Regions from separate parts of the Achromobacter sp. MFA1 R4 genome, predicted to be linked through region 2. Evidence: predicted binding sites of a transcription regulator. Region 2 holds the regulator's gene; the other holds the start of a gene.
What was found. The regulator HrcA, encoded in region 2, represses chaperone genes, less so after heat shock. The targets are predictions, from matches to a motif close to TTAGCACTCNNNNNNNNNGAGTGCTAA.
Positions count from the first base shown of each region.

Region 1: a site for HrcA is predicted at 4,358-4,384, ahead of rpoH (RNA polymerase sigma factor RpoH). Genes of this name have one in related genera too.

Region 1 is NZ_LT707065.1:1,860,136-1,867,790, forward strand. It holds gene BXA00_RS08345 (cation:proton antiporter) at 1-2,031, opposite strand, end outside; gene BXA00_RS08350 (phosphodiesterase) at 2,228-3,067, shown strand; gene rpoH (RNA polymerase sigma factor RpoH) at 3,427-4,311, opposite strand; gene BXA00_RS08360 (hypothetical protein) at 4,453-5,142, opposite strand; gene fghA (S-formylglutathione hydrolase) at 5,239-6,105, opposite strand; gene BXA00_RS08370 (hypothetical protein) at 6,336-7,097, shown strand; gene BXA00_RS08375 (glutamate synthase-related protein) at 7,479-7,655, shown strand, end outside.
Region 2 is NZ_LT707065.1:3,152,581-3,160,235, forward strand. It holds gene recN (DNA repair protein RecN) at 1-1,174, opposite strand, end outside; gene BXA00_RS14285 (NAD kinase) at 1,187-2,086, opposite strand; gene hrcA (heat-inducible transcriptional repressor HrcA) at 2,229-3,233, shown strand; gene hemH (ferrochelatase) at 3,279-4,394, shown strand; gene BXA00_RS14300 (hypothetical protein) at 4,384-4,620, shown strand; gene grpE (nucleotide exchange factor GrpE) at 4,761-5,318, shown strand; gene BXA00_RS14310 (thioredoxin family protein) at 5,333-5,737, shown strand; gene dnaK (molecular chaperone DnaK) at 5,822-7,655, shown strand, end outside.

The DNA.
Region 1 (7,655 bases), 1.3 Mb from region 2:
GCTCTTCAATTGCTCGGTCAGGTCCGCATAGACTTCGCCGCTGATCAGAAACTGCTCAAGCATGTCGCGATAGCGGATGCGCTCGAGTTCGCGGGCCACGCGGCCCAGGTAGCTTTCCTGCAGCCACTGGGCGTACGACGGATACTGCAGGTTCAGGGCCTGCATGGCGTTCTCGATCAGGTCCAGGCGGCGCTGGTGCAACGACACGATGCGCTGCGTGGCCGCTTCGCCCAGCAATGGCGTGATCTGCTCGCGGGCAAAGGCGATCAGGCGCTGCGCGACCGACCGCTTGCTCATCAGGTTGGCAAAGCGCTGGCCGAGTTCGCGCGCCAGCCAGCCCTGGAAGCCGAAGACATAGTGCAGCCGCAGCGCCAGCCTGAATCCCGTCGAATAGCGCACGTCGGCCACGATGGCACGCTCGAAGCCCTCCACGCCGCCCAGCCGGATGGCGTCTTCCAGGCGCTCCGCGCGGGCCAGCAATGTTTCGGCCATGCGCCAGTCCACGATCTGGGCCTTGAGAATGTCGAAGAACATTTCTTCTTCGCGCTGGGCGACGATGGTCAGGCCCACCGCCACGCGCTGCTCGTCGGTCATCTGGCTGACCCGGCCATCGTGCACGCTGGCCAGGCTGGCGTCGAACACGGCGCGGATGCGGTCGCGGACCTCGGTGCCGATGTGCTCGGCCTTGGCGACTTCTTCGGTCTTGCCCTGCAGGTCCTCCAGCGCCACGGCCATCACCTGGTTGCGGATGGTCCGCTCCACGGGCGATAGCTGGTTCAACCCCAGCATGCGGATGAGCGGCCGCAGGCTGATGCCGTTGACGAACAGGGTCATCAGGACGAACCCGGTGGTGGCGACAGCGATGAACTGGCGCGCCTCTTCGGGCACGCCCGTCTGCTCGGTCACCGCCAGCGCCAGCGCCAGCGACACGGCGCCGCGCAAGCCGCCCCACAGCATCACGACCTTGTAGGGATTGCTGACCTTGGTGCCCAGCCGGGTCAGGCCCAGCAGCGGCAGCAAGCCGAACACCACGATGCCGCGCGCGACCAGGGTCACGACGAACACCACGCCGACCAGCACCAGTTCCTGCCAATCGGCGGCCGCCATGAGCTTGGGAATCAGCATGGCGGCAAACAGGAAAATGAGCGAATTGGCCCAGAAGCCGAACTGCTCCCAGGCGCTGGCCAGATGTTCGAAGGTCGTGGGCGACATGCGCGTGCGGCCGGTCGATCCCACCACCAGCCCCGCGATCACCGTGGCGACCACGCCCGAGACGTTCAGGTAATGCTCGGAGATGAAGAAGGACAGGTAGGCCAGCGTCAGGGTCAGCGTGATCTCGGCCGTGGGAAAACCGCGCAACCAGGCGAACAGGAAGCAGGCCAGCCGCCCCATGGCAAACCCCGCCAGCCCGCCGCCGATGAAGTGCACGAGGAAGTCGTTGAAGATGCCGCTGACGGACAACTCGCCCCTGCCGCTCAGTACGGCCAGCAGCACGGAGTACAGCGCGATGGAGGCCGCGTCGTTGAAGAGGCTTTCGCCCTCGACCAGGGTGGTCAGCCGCTTGGGCGCGCCCACTTCGCGGAAAATGCCGACCACGGCCACCGGGTCCGTCGTCGCCACGATGGCGCCCAGCAGCAGGCACACCACCAGCCCGTAGGGCGAGACCGCATCGAGCGTCACGCCGACCACCACCGTGCAGACGACCACCGCCACGATGGCCATCATCAAGATGGGACCGATGTCGTCCATCAATCGACGCACGTTCATCGCCAGCGCGGTCTCGAAGAGCAGCACGGGCAGAAATACCATCAGGAAGGTCTCGGACGAGATCTCGAAGCTTTCCAGCGAATCGAGGAAGTCGCCGATCCAGGCGGGCGCCCAGCCATGAACGTGAATGATGATGCCAAGCAGACAGCCAACGATCGCGAGCAGCACGGAATAGGGCAGCTTGACGCGGCCGGCCAGGGGCGGCATGAAGCAGACCAGCGTGAGCAGGCCCGCAAGACCAAATACGAGAAAACCAACATCCATGGGTGACGCCGCGTCCCATTCTTAAAGCGTGTGGAAGGTTTCGCAAGAATAGCGGCTTTTTTCGGATGCCTGCCGTCAGCGTCTGACGGGAATCGTGGAGAATGCACGTTTCGTTACCCCAAGGGACGCTTGCGAAACGCGCCGCGCCATGTTTTTTGGGTAATGTGGCATCACGCAAATTCTGCAGGAGCGGCTCGTGGCTCGCATCCATACCCTGACCCGGCGCCATGACGCGCCCGCGATGCTCGTCCAATTGACCGATAGCCATCTGTTCGGCGAGCCCGACACTTCGATGCTGGGCGTCGATACCGACGCCAGCCTGCGCGCGGTCCTGCGCCAGATCGAGGCCGACGGCAAGCATCCCGACCTGTTGCTTGCCACGGGCGACCTGTCGCAGGACGGCGAAGCCGCGAGCTACCGGCGCTTTGCGCGCATCCTGTCCGAATCCGGCGCGCTGGAGCGCGCCACCATCCGCTGCCTGCCCGGCAATCACGATCAGCCGTCAGTGCTGCGACAGGAGCTCTCCGAATGGTCGATGCCCGTGACCGACGTGGGCGCGTGGCGCGTCATTGCGCTGGACACCACGGTGCCCGGCTCGAACGCGGGGCACCTGCCGCCCAGTGAACTCGATATGCTGGAGGCCGCGCTGGCCCAGGCGCCCGATCGCCACACGCTGGTGGCCATGCACCACAACCCGATGCAGATCGACAGCCATTGGCACGACTCGATGATGATCGACAACCCGCAGGCGCTCTTCAAGCTGCTGGCCCGCTGGCCGCAGGTGCGGGTGCTGCTGTGGGGGCATGTGCATCATGAGTTCGACCGCCGCCGGCACAACCTGCGCATGCTGGCCACGCCGTCGACCTGCTTCCAGTTCAGCATCCGCGACGGCAAGCACATCGTGGACAACATGGCGCCGGGCTACCGGTGGATCAAGCTCTATCAGGACGGTTCGATGGCCACGGGCGTGCGCCGCGTGCAGGACGCGCTGTGGCACACGGCGCTGGCGGCGCCGGAGAACGCCCGCGCGGCGTAATGCCTGCGCCAGGCAATTCCCATGCAGGGTCGCGTGTGAAGCGTGGCGTGTGAAGCGATTCGCATGACGCGATGCGCGCCGAGCGCGCATAAAAAACGGGGCACCGATATGCTAGGTGCCCCGCAAGCATCCGTCTCATAGGGGAGGGGAAAGAGGAGAAGCCGAGACGGATGACAAGACTGCCAACCTAAGTTCGCGGTCTACATGAAGTTAGGCGGCGCCATCCCCATTAAGTTTCGAAGAAGTCCGAAAATTCGCCGCGAATTTGTATCAATTTATTGGTCCACCAGCGCGCGTCCGCAAAAGAAAAGGCCGCGAACTTCGCGGCCTTCCGAGGCGATAGCGGGCGTGATGCGAAATCAGGCGGCGAGGTTGCCGCGCATCTTCTTGAGCGCGGCGGCTTCAATCTGGCGGATGCGTTCCGCCGAGACGCCGAATTCCTGCGCTAGCTCGTGCAGCGTCGCGCCGCCATCATCCTGCAGCCAGCGGGCCTCGACGATCCGGCGCGAGCGGGCATCCAGCGCATCGAGCGCGCCGGTCAGGCCCGCGCTTTGCAGGCGGTCGCGCGCGGCGCGTTCCAGCACACGCGTGGGTTCCTGGCGGCCTTCATCGGACAGATAGGCGATGGGCGCGTAGCTGTCATCGTCATCGTCCTGGTTTTCCAGCGACATATCGCGGCCGGACATGCGGACTTCCATCTCGCTCACGTCTTCGTGGCGCACGTTCAACTCGCGGGCGATATGGTCGACCTGTTCCGGATCCAGGGTCTGGCCGTCGGGACGCATGCTGCGCAGGTTGAAGAACAGCTTGCGCTGGGCCTTGGTGGTCGCCACCTTGACCAACCGCCAGTTGCGGATGATGTACTCGTGGATCTCGGCCTTGATCCAGTGGACGGCGAAGGACACCAGGCGCACGCCGCGCTCGGGGTCGAAGCGCTTGACGGCCTTCATCAGGCCGACGTTGCCTTCCTGGATGAGGTCGGCGTGGGGCAGGCCATAACCCAGGTATTGCCGGGCCACCGAGACGACGAGGCGCAGGTGCGACAGGATCAGCTCGCGGGCGGCGCCCAGGTCTTCTTGGTCGCGCAGGCGGCGGCCAAGCTCCGTTTCACGCTCCGCGGACAGCACCGGCAGGCGGTTGACCGCGGAAATGTACGCGTCGATCGTGCCCAGAGCGCCCGGATTGGCAATGGCCAACGCCAGAGCGTTGCCGGAAGCGGTCAACGAGGTACTGGGTTGCTTCATAGCGGGGGTCTCCGGATGGCGAAGAGATAAAGACATGAATTCGATGTTAGCACTCAAGTATTGGGAGTGCTAATTCGACTGTTGCGGCGCGTCAAAGTTTCCTTTGACAGAACGCGTCCCCATTTATTTTACGGCGTGCCGTCACCAGCCCAGTTGCTTGAGACCATCAACGGTGGCCTGGCCATCCGGGCGGATGAAAAGCGCGCCGCGGGGATCCATGAACACCTGGTAGCGGGCGCCGTCGAACAACGGCATGTAGGCGCCGCTGCCGAATTGGACATCGACGAAGGGGAACCAGTTCGGAAAACTTTTCTTCAGTGAACCGAGATCCGGCGCGGGCCAATCGTCAAGCGGATGCACGGAGCGGGTGGCCGTGGCTTCACGCGCCGCGTCGCTGTAGCGACCCGACAGGCGCTCCAACCGGTACAGCGGCGGCACGCCCGCCATCAGGGCCGGCAGTTTCCAGCGCACGACGCGGGCGTCGATCTGCCATTGATCGCCGTACAGGACGTATTGCCTGGTGCCGATCGCCGGCGCGCTGGCATTGACCTCGAATTGGCCCTCTGCCTGCTGGCGGACGTCGATTCGCGCCACCGGTTCGTCGGTCGTGAGTCGGACGAACTGCACCAGCGACAGCGCGAGCAGGCCGGACACGCACCCCAGGCACACCAGCAGCAGTCCGCACGCCCGGCGGACGGGCCGGAACTGGAACATGCGGCGGCCGCGCTCGTCGCGTGGCCCCCCGCGTCCCAGCAGCATGACGATGCCGGGCAGCAAGACGATGACGGCGCCCAGCAGGATCCAGGCGAAGGGAGCGATTCCGTTGATCAAATGAGGCGTTCCTATTCAAGCCGAGGGGCTTGCGGCGCGGCGGGCGCAGGAAGCCGCCACCCGCCGCGGCAGGCTCCCCAGTATAGAAGCGCGCCCTCAGGCGGCCGGTTTTCCAAGCCGCTCGACGTGAAACCGGATGTGATCCTCGATGAACGTCGAGATGAAGTAATAGCCATGGTCATAGCCGGACTGGCGACGCAGTGTGAGCGGCTGGCCGGCGGCGGCGCAGGCTGCCTCGAACACCTCGGGATACAACTGCTCGGCCAGGAATTGATCGGCGTCGCCCTGGTCGATCAGGATGCCGCCGGGGAACGGCTGCTTCGATCCGCGCATCAGGGCCGACGCGTCATAGGCCGCCCAGTCCTGGACGTCGGCGCCCAGGTATGCGCCGAACGCCTTCTTGCCCCACGGGCACTGGCTGGGCGCCGCGATCGGCGCGAAGGCGGAGACGGACTTGAACTTGTCCGGGTTGCGCAGCGCCAGGACGAGGGCGCCATGGCCGCCCATGGAGTGGCCGAAGATGCCGGTGCGCGACGCGTCGCCCGGCAGCGTGCCGCCCGTGACGATGCCGTGCAGTTCGCGGGTCACGTAGCTGTCCATGCGGTAGTGCTCGCGCCACGCCGGCGTGGTGGCGTCCACGTAGAAACCGGCGCCCGTGCCCAGGTCCCAGCTTTCGTCTTCGCCGGGCACCCCCGCGCCGCGCGGGCTGGTGTCGGGCGCGACCAGCATGACGCCAAGCTCGGCGGCCAGGCGCTGGGCGCCCGCCTTGATCATGAAGGTCTCTTCGGTGCAGGTCAGGCCCGCCAGGTAGAACAGCACCGGGACCGGCCCGTTCTCGGCCTGGGGCGGCAGGTAGACCGAAAACCGCATGGGCAGGCCGATTTCCGTGGAATCGTGGCGGTAATAGCGCTGCGTGCCGCCGAAGCACCGATGCTGCGAGATGAGTTCCAGGGACACGGCCATTGGCTTTCTCCGGTGTAGAGGTGGAAAAACGTCGGCGGGTTAGGGGATATCCATGGTGCGACGTTCCGTCGCCGAATGTTAACCTGCCCCTCAATGAGCGCTCGCGACAAAAAAAATGCCATACCGCGCCCAGATTGTGATCACGGGACTTGACCAGCGCCCACCGTGGCACTATTTATATACCGTGAGCGAAGACAAACCGTTCTTCCTGATACGCAAGCCCTGACACTATGGCCCGTCTGCCCCGCCTGTATGCCCCTGGGCTGCCCCAACTGGTGCAGGCCAACTTTATTCAGCCATTGGCAGCGCCATCGCAACCCGCGCCCGCCGATATCCTGAATCAGCTTGCCATGTGGCTGGGCGAATCGGCCCAGCGCCACCGCGTGTCGGTGCACGGCTGGCTTCTTGCCAACGACCGCATCCTGCTTCTGGCCACGCCGGCGGACGAAGAAGGCCTGCCGCGCCTGATGCAGACGCTGGGCCGCAACCTGGCGGCGCGGCTGCGCGGCGGCCGGGTGTTCGCGGGCCGCTACCGATCGGCGCTGCTGGAACCGGGCGCCTGGGTGCTGCCGGCGCTGGTCTGGCTGGAAACCTACCCCGTGCGCAGCGGCGCATCGCAGGACCCCGACTCCTGGCCGTGGTCATCCGCGTCCAGCCATACGGGCAATACCTCGGCGGCGCCGGCGCAGTGGCAGTCCGATCACGCCGATTACTGGGCCTGCGGCAACACGCCGTTCGACCGCCAGGCCAATTACCGCAAGCGGCTGCAGGACGGGTTGTCGCGAGAGGAAACGCAGCGCATCGACCAGGCGGTTTCCGGCCAGTGGGCGCTGGGCGGCCCGAGCTTCATTGCCAGCCTTGCCCATACCGCCAGTCGGCGCGTGGCGCCGGGACAGCGCGGCAGGCCGCGCAAGAAGCCTGCCGCGGCGTCGGCGGACACCGAATCTGGCCCGTCCTCGCCGACGACCTCCACGCCGCCCACCCATTCCTGATCCTTTCAACCCGCCGCGATGGCGGGTTTTGTTTTTGGGGCTGATTCACGCCTTGGCGCCGCGCGGCTCGCGCCGCATGATGTGCAGTTTTCGCCACAAAGCGGGTTGATCCGACGCTGCAAATCACCACATTTAAATGGGGACGCATAAACGGGTTTTTGTGCGATTTTGGTGCGCCGGCGTTGGCAGCCAAAGACCCCACCCGTGCAAGCCCACAATTGGCGCGGATCTTGTTATGTCCCCATATTAATGCACTATAACAGCGCACTGAAATTATTAGGGTCATACCCCGTTTGTTTCTGTTGCACCCTACTCGCTGCGGGGGTATTGTCCGTCTCCTGCACTGCAACATTACGACGCAGGCCCACTGCGGAGCGCGCCATGCCCCAAATTACCCCGACCGAATCCTGTCCCACCCCCAAGGCGACCCCCATCGATGCCACGCGCATCGGCCTGCCTTCGGCCCAGGGCCTGTACAACCCCAAGAACGAACATGATGCCTGCGGCGTCGGCTTTGTGGCCCACATCAAGGGCAAGAAAAGCCACGCGATCATCCAG
Region 2 (7,655 bases):
TGGGCTCGAAGCGGCCACCCTGCATCGCCAGCGTCTGCATGGCCTGCGTGACCTGCTTGGCGAGGTCCTTGGCGATCTTGCGGCGCGCCGTGCTGAGCTTGGCGGCGGCCGTGTCGTACTGCGCCTGTGCCGCGGCCGCCTGGGCGCGCAGGGCGTCGATGTCCCCGGCGGCCTGCAGGGCGGCAAGCTCCGAATGCAGCGATTCGCGCAGGTCGCACAGCGCGTCGGGTTCGACGCGGAACTTGCGGGCGGTTTCGAAGACGAGTCCCAGCCGCGCTTCCACGTCGGCGAGCCGCTTGGGGTCCAGTTCGACGCGGCTGACGTAGTTGTTCAGGTCCGACACGGCTTCGCTGATGGCGATGCGGGCCGATTCAAGTTCGTCCTGGACGCCCTTCAGGCCCGGATCGTGCCGCAACATCTGCTGGATGCGCTGGTTGGCCGCCGTCAGGCGGTGATGGGCGGAGTCGCCTTCGCCATCGAGCGCTTCGAGGATCTGCGAAGCGCCGTCGAGCAGCGACTGCGAGTGGGAAAGCCGCGTGTGTTCGGATTGCAGGGCTTCCCATTCGTCCGGCCCGAGGTTCAGTTGGTCGAGTTCATCGACCTGCCATTGCAGGCGCTCGCGGTCGGAGGCCAGGCTCTCGGCGTCTTTTTCGGCGGACTCCAGTTGCCGCGCCAGGGCGCGCCACTGCTTCCAGGCCTGACCCACGGCGTGGCGAAGCTCGGCATGGCCGCCGTGGGCGTCCAGCAGGTCGCGTTGGGCGTCGGGGCGCATCAGGCTCTGGTGCGCGTGCTGTCCGTGGATGTCGACCAGGCTGTCGCCGAGTTCGCGCAATTGCGCGACGGTGGCGGGGGTGCCGTTGATATAGGCGCGGCTGCGGCCCTGCGCGTCGATGACGCGCCGCAGCGAGAGTTCTTCGTCGGCGTCGATTTCACGCTCGGCCAGCCAGGCATGCAGCGCCTTGGGCGTGTCGAACACCGCGGTGATGTCGGCACGGGCCGCGCCTTCGCGCAGCATGCTGGCGTCGCCGCGTTCGCCCAGCGTGAGCGCCAGCGCATCCACCAGGATGGATTTGCCCGCGCCGGTTTCGCCGGAAAAGACGGTGAAGCCGGGACCGAAGTGGATCTCGGTCTGTTCGACGATGACGAAGTCTCGGATGTGCAGGGTGCGCAGCATGGGGGGCGCCAACTACTCTACGTTGTCGGAGGCTTCGGGCATCAGGTTCCAGTGCAGCTTGCGGCGCAGGGTGGAGAAGAAGCTGTAGCCTTCGGGATGCACGAAGCGGATGGTATAGGGCGCGCGCTGCACGACGATGCGGTCGCCCGGTTGCAGGTCGGACCAGGTCTGCATGTCGAAGTGCACGCTGGCGCCGACTTCGACGCGGCCCATGGCCGTGAGGGTCATGTTCAGCACGCCCGTGTCCGGAATGACGATGGGGCGGTTCGACAGTGTTTGCGGCGCCACCGGCACCAGCACCAGGGCGTTCATGCCGGGGTGCAGGATGGGCCCGTTGGCCGACAGCGCATAGGCGGTGGACCCGGTGGGGGTGGCGATGATCAGGCCGTCGGCGCGCTGCGTGTACATGAAGGCGCCGTCCAGCTCGACCCGCACCTCGATCATGCCCCCGCGTCCCGCGCGATTCAGGACCACGTCGTTCAGGGCCGACGCGGAATACATTTTCTGGTCGCCGCGCCAGACGCTGCCTTCGAGCAGCATGCGGTCTTCGATCTGGAAGCTGCCTTCCAGCACGCGGGCAAGCGCGGCGTGCGCGTCCTGCAGGGCGATGTCGGTGATGAAGCCCAGCCGCCCGTGGTTGATGCCCACCAGCGGCATGCCGTAAGGCGCGAGGTGGCGGCTGGCGCCCAGCACCGTGCCGTCGCCGCCCATCACGACGGCGAGCGAGGCGGTCTTGCCGATTTCTTCGAGCGTGGCGATGGGGTATTCGGTCAGCCCGGTGTTGCGCGCCGTGTCCGCGTCGATCAGCACCTGCCGGCCCGCCTGCGTGAGCGCGTGCGCAAGCGCTCTCAGCGGTGTATCCAGGCCGGTGTCCTGGTATCTGCCGATCAGGGCGACGATAGGAAAATGCATGGCTGCGTCAAAAGTGAGAAGGGCGAAACCGGAAAGCCGAATCCAGCCCGAAATGAGCCGGTTAGCCGATTATATGGGGCCGTATATCGGGTTGCGGGACAAAAATCGCCTCAATTGGAAAAGATTCCCTAAAATAGCCGTTATGGATGACCGCGCACGCGCATTACTGAAAGCGTTGATAGAACGCTACATCGCCGATGGGCAGCCAGTCGGCTCGCGGACGCTATCTAAAGTCTTCGATTTGTCCCCGGCCACCATCCGCAACGTCATGGCGGACCTGGAAGAGCTGGGGCTGATCCATAGTCCGCACACCTCGGCGGGCCGCGTACCCACGCCGCGCGGCTACCGCATGTTCGTCGATTCGCTGCTGTCGGTGCAGTCGTACCAGCTGCAGCCGCACAACATGGGCGAAATGCTCTCGGCGGCCGAGCCCACCCGCGCCGTCAACGCGGCCGCGGCGCTGCTGTCGAACCTGACCCAGTTCGCGGGCGTGGTGCTCACGCCCAAGCGCGCGCAGGTCTTTCGCCAGATCGAATTCATTCGCCTGTCGGACAAGCGCGTCCTGCTCATCATCGTGACGCCCGACGGCGACGTCCAGAACCGCATTCTTTTCGTGCAGCGCGATTACTCCGAATCCGAGCTGCTCGAGGCCGGCAACTTCTTCAACATGCATTTCGCCGGCAAGTCCTTCAATGCCGTCCGGCAGACGCTGTCGACCGAACTGGCCCAACTGCGCGAAGACATCTCCCGCCTGATGCAGGCCGCCGTCGAGGCCAGCGCCGAAGCCGCCGAAGACGGCGATGCCGTGGTCATTTCGGGCGAACGCAAGCTGCTGGACGTGACCGACATCGCGTCCGACATGGACCGGTTGCGCAAGATGTTCTCGCTGTTCGAGAAAAAGACCGATCTGCTGCAGTTGCTGGACGTGTCCAGCCGGGCGCAGGGCGTGCAGATCTACATTGGCGGCGATTCGCAGCTCGTGCCCATGGAGGACGTCTCCGTCATCACCGCGCCCTACGGCGTGGATGGCAAGGTGGTGGGCACCCTGGGCGTGATCGGGCCGACCCGCATGGCCTACGAACGCGTCATTCCCATCGTGGACATCACGGCGCGCTTGCTGTCCAACGCCCTCAGCCACAATCAGTAGTTCCATTCAAAGCTACATCCTCCTTGCGGAGGAACGGGAGTTTTTGTGTTTCTTCGCCTGTTCAAGTATCTCTGGCCTGAGCGCTACCTTCCTGAACCCCAGCAAGAAGACCCCTTCAACGAAGATCCGCCGCCGCGCGTGCCGGGCAAGGTCGGCGTGCTGCTGGTGAACCTGGGCACGCCGGACACCCCGACGGCCAAGGACATCCGCAAGTACCTCGGTGAATTTCTTTCCGATCCCCGCGTCATCGAGATCCCGCGCTACCTCTGGAAGCCCATCCTGCACGGCATCGTGCTGGTCCGCCGTCCCAAGCGGCTGGAGCCGCGCTATGCCGGCATCTGGATGCAGGAGGGCTCGCCCCTGATGGTCTACAGCAAGCGGCAGGCGGACGGCGTGCGCGCCGCTTTGCACGCCGCGGGCGTGGACGCCGTGGTCGAACTGGGCATGCGCTACGGCAATCCCTCCATCCCCGATGCCATCTCGGCCCTGCGCAAGCAGGGCTGCGAGAGCATCCTCACCGTGCCGCTGTATCCGCAGTACGCCGCCAGCACCACCGCCACGGTGGTCGATGCGGTCACCCGCCATGCGGGCAGGCTGCGCGACCAGCCCGAGATGCGCTTCATCAAGCGCTTCCACGACGATCCGGCCTACCTGGACCCGCTGGCCGCGCGCATCGAGCGGTACTGGCTGGAGCACGGCAAGCCCCAGAAGCTGGTCATGAGTTTTCACGGCCTGCCGCGCTATTCGATCGAGCTTGGCGACCCCTACTACCGCGATTGCCTGGAGACGGCCCGGCTCTTGACGCAGCGCCTGTCCCTGCCGCGCGACCAGATCGAAGTGACGTTCCAGAGCCGGTTCGGCACCGCCCGCTGGCTGGAGCCCTACACCGAGCCGACGCTCAAGGCGCTGGCCGCCTCGGGCGTCACCGAGGTCGATGTGGTGTGCCCGGGATTTGTGGCAGACTGTCTTGAAACCCTGGAAGAAATCAGCCTGGAATGCCGCGACGCCTTCCTCGAGGCGGGGGGCAGGCAGTTCCGTTACATCCCGGCCATCAACGACGACGAGGCCTGGATCGCCGGCCTGTCCGGCTTGGTGGCACGGCACTTGCAGGGATGGGTTCCAGGCACCACTGACTTGAAGGAGAAGGCGCATGCAGCATGATCCCAAGACTGGCAAGTCGGAAAAGAAGGGAAAGGTAAGCACCCCGGCCGAAGAAGACCACGTCGAACACGAGCTGGACGAAGCCCTGGCCGACACCTTTCCGGCCAGCGACCCGGTCGCCATTCCCTCCAATCCGGATGCGGATGACAAGCGTGTCGACCGCGCATTGAAGGAAAGTTTTCCGGCCAGCGACCCCGTCGCGCCGGCGCAGCCCAGCAAGAAGTAAGCGGTTCGAAATCCAGGGCGGTCCGTTCACGCGGCGCCCTGGCCGCCGCCGTGAGGGAATTTTTCACTTACCCGGGCTTGAAATAGGGGTATTGGCCCCCATTCATGTCTGAGAAAGCCATTCTTTTTGGAGGATTCCCCATGACGGCACCCCACGAGCCTGCTGAGCAGGCGCCCGAAGTCGGCCAGAGCGCCGACGCGGCACCCGCCGCCCAGGACGCTACGCAGGCCGAGCTGAACGAGTTGCGCGCCCAACTGGACGCCGCCCAGGCTACCGTCAACGAGCAGCACGACCAGCTTCTGCGTGTGCACGCCGAGGCCGAGAACGTGCGCCGCCGCGCCCAGGAAGAAGTGTCCAAGGCGCGCAAGTTCGGCATCGAATCGTTCGCCGAAAGCCTGGTTCCGGTCAAGGACAGCCTGGAAGCCGCGCTGGCCCAGCCTGACCAGACGGTCGACACGCTGCGCGAAGGCGTCGAAGTCACCCTCAAGCAGCTTGCCGCCGCCTTCGAGCGCAACCTGCTCAAGGAAATCGCGCCGGCGCAGGGCGACAAGTTCGATCCGCACCAGCACCAGGCCATTTCGTCCATTCCCAACGAGCAGCCCGCCAACACGGTGGTGCAATTGCTGCAGAAGGGCTACGTGATTGCCGACCGTACCCTGCGCCCGGCGCTGGTGGTCGTGTCGGCCGGCCAGGGCTGATTGGTTTCTCCGCCATGACGGACCCCCGCTTCGATCCGGCGCAGGTATTCCAGGTGTTCGGCATGCGTCATGTCGACACGGCCGGATTCGATGCGGCGGTCGTGCAGGCGCCCGGCTCGGACCTGCGCTGCGTGTTCCTGTGGGGGCAGGACTGCTACAACTGCAACCTGTTCAAGCAGGCCGCGCTGCTGCACCAGGAAACGCTGCTGGGCCTGGGCCTGACCTGGTTCGAGGCCGACGTCTATGCGGACGAACCGCTGGGCCGGCGCTTTTCGTTGCATGGCGTCCCCACTTTTGTGCTTTACCGGTCCGGGAAACGGCTGGGGCGCATCACCGGCTGGCCCGGATTGCCCCAGTTCACGGCGGCGATCCACCGCCTGCAGGAACCGGGTGCGGAAATTTCCCGCCCGGCGTCTTGAAAAACCCCTCGGGCAGCCCCAGTTATGGGGGGACAAGCAGTTTTCCCCAAATTTTCATAGATTTAATAATCAAGGTAACCCACCATGAGCAAGATTATTGGCATTGACCTGGGAACGACCAACAGCTGCGTGGCTGTCATGGACGGCGGGCAGGTCAAGATCATCGAAAACGCGGAAGGCGCTCGCACCACTCCCTCCATCGTTGCCTACATGGATGACGGCGAGACCCTGGTCGGCGCGCCGGCCAAGCGCCAGGCCGTGACCAACCCGCGCAACACCCTGTACGCGGTGAAGCGCCTGATCGGCCGCAAGTTCGAAGAAAAGGCGGTGCAGAAGGACATCAACCTGATGCCCTACGCCATCGTCAAGGCCGACAACGGCGACGCCTGGGTGGAAGTGCGCGGCAAGAAGATGGCGCCTCCCCAAGTGTCGGCCGACGTGCTGCGCAAGATGAAGAAGACCGCCGAGGACTACCTGGGCGAAGAAGTGACCGAGGCCGTCATCACCGTGCCCGCCTACTTCAACGACAGCCAGCGCCAGGCCACCAAGGACGCCGGCCGCATCGCGGGCCTGGAAGTCAAGCGCATCATCAACGAACCCACCGCTGCGGCGCTGGCGTTCGGCCTGGACAAGACCGAAAAGGGCGACCGCAAGATCGCCGTCTATGACCTGGGCGGCGGCACGTTCGACGTGTCCATCATCGAAATCGCCGACGTGGACGGTGAAAAGCAGTTCGAAGTGCTGTCGACCAACGGCGACACCTTCCTGGGCGGCGAAGACTTCGACCAGCGCATCATCGACTACATCATCGCCGAGTTCAAGAAGGAACAAGGCGTCGACCTGTCCAAGGACGTGCTGGCCCTGCAGCGCCTGAAGGAAGCCGCCGAAAAGGCCAAGATCGAGCTGTCCTCCGCGCAGCAGACCGAAATCAACCTGCCGTACATCACGGCGGATGCCTCCGGTCCCAAGCACCTGAACCTGAAGATCACGCGCGCCAAGCTGGAAGCGCTGGTCGAAGAACTGATCGAACGCACGATCGAGCCCTGCCGCGTCGCCATCAAGGACGCCGGCGTGAAGGTTTCCGACATCGACGACGTGATCCTGGTCGGCGGCATGACCCGCATGCCCAAGGTCCAGGAAAAGGTGAAGGAATTCTTCGGCAAGGATCCGCGCAAGGACGTGAACCCCGATGAAGCCGTCGCCGCTGGCGCCGCCATCCAGGGCTCCGTGCTGTCGGGCGACCGCAAGGACGTGCTGCTGCTGGACGTGACGCCGCTGTCGCTGGGTATCGAAACCCTGGGCGGCGTGATGACCAAGATGATCCAGAAGAACACCACGATCCCGACCCGGTTCTCGCAGACGTTCTCGACCGCCGACGACAACCAGCCGGCCGTGACCATCAAGGTGTTCCAGGGCGAACGCGAAATCGCCGCGGGCAACAAGGCCCTGGGCGAGTTCAACCTCGAAGGCATTCCGCCGTCGCCGCGCGGCATGCCGCAGATCGAAGTCACGTTCGACATCGACGCCAACGGCATCCTGCACGTGTCCGCCAAGGACAAGGGTACCGGCAAGGAAAACAAGATCACCATCAAGGCCAACTCGGGTCTGTCGGAAGACGAGATCCAGCGCATGGTCAAGGATGCCGAGGCCAACGCCGAGGAAGATCACCGCATTGCCGAACTGGCCCAGTCGCGCAACCAGGCCGACGCGCTGGTGCACGCCACCCGCAAGTCGTTGACCGAGTACGGCGACAAGCTCGAAGCGTCCGAGAAGGAAAGCATCGAAGCCGCGATCAAGGACCTGGAAGACACGCTGAAGGAAGGCGACAAGGCCGCGATCGACGCCAAGGTCGAAGCGCTGTCCACGGCATCGCAGAAGCTGGGCGAGAAGATGTACGCCGACATGCAGGCGCAACAGG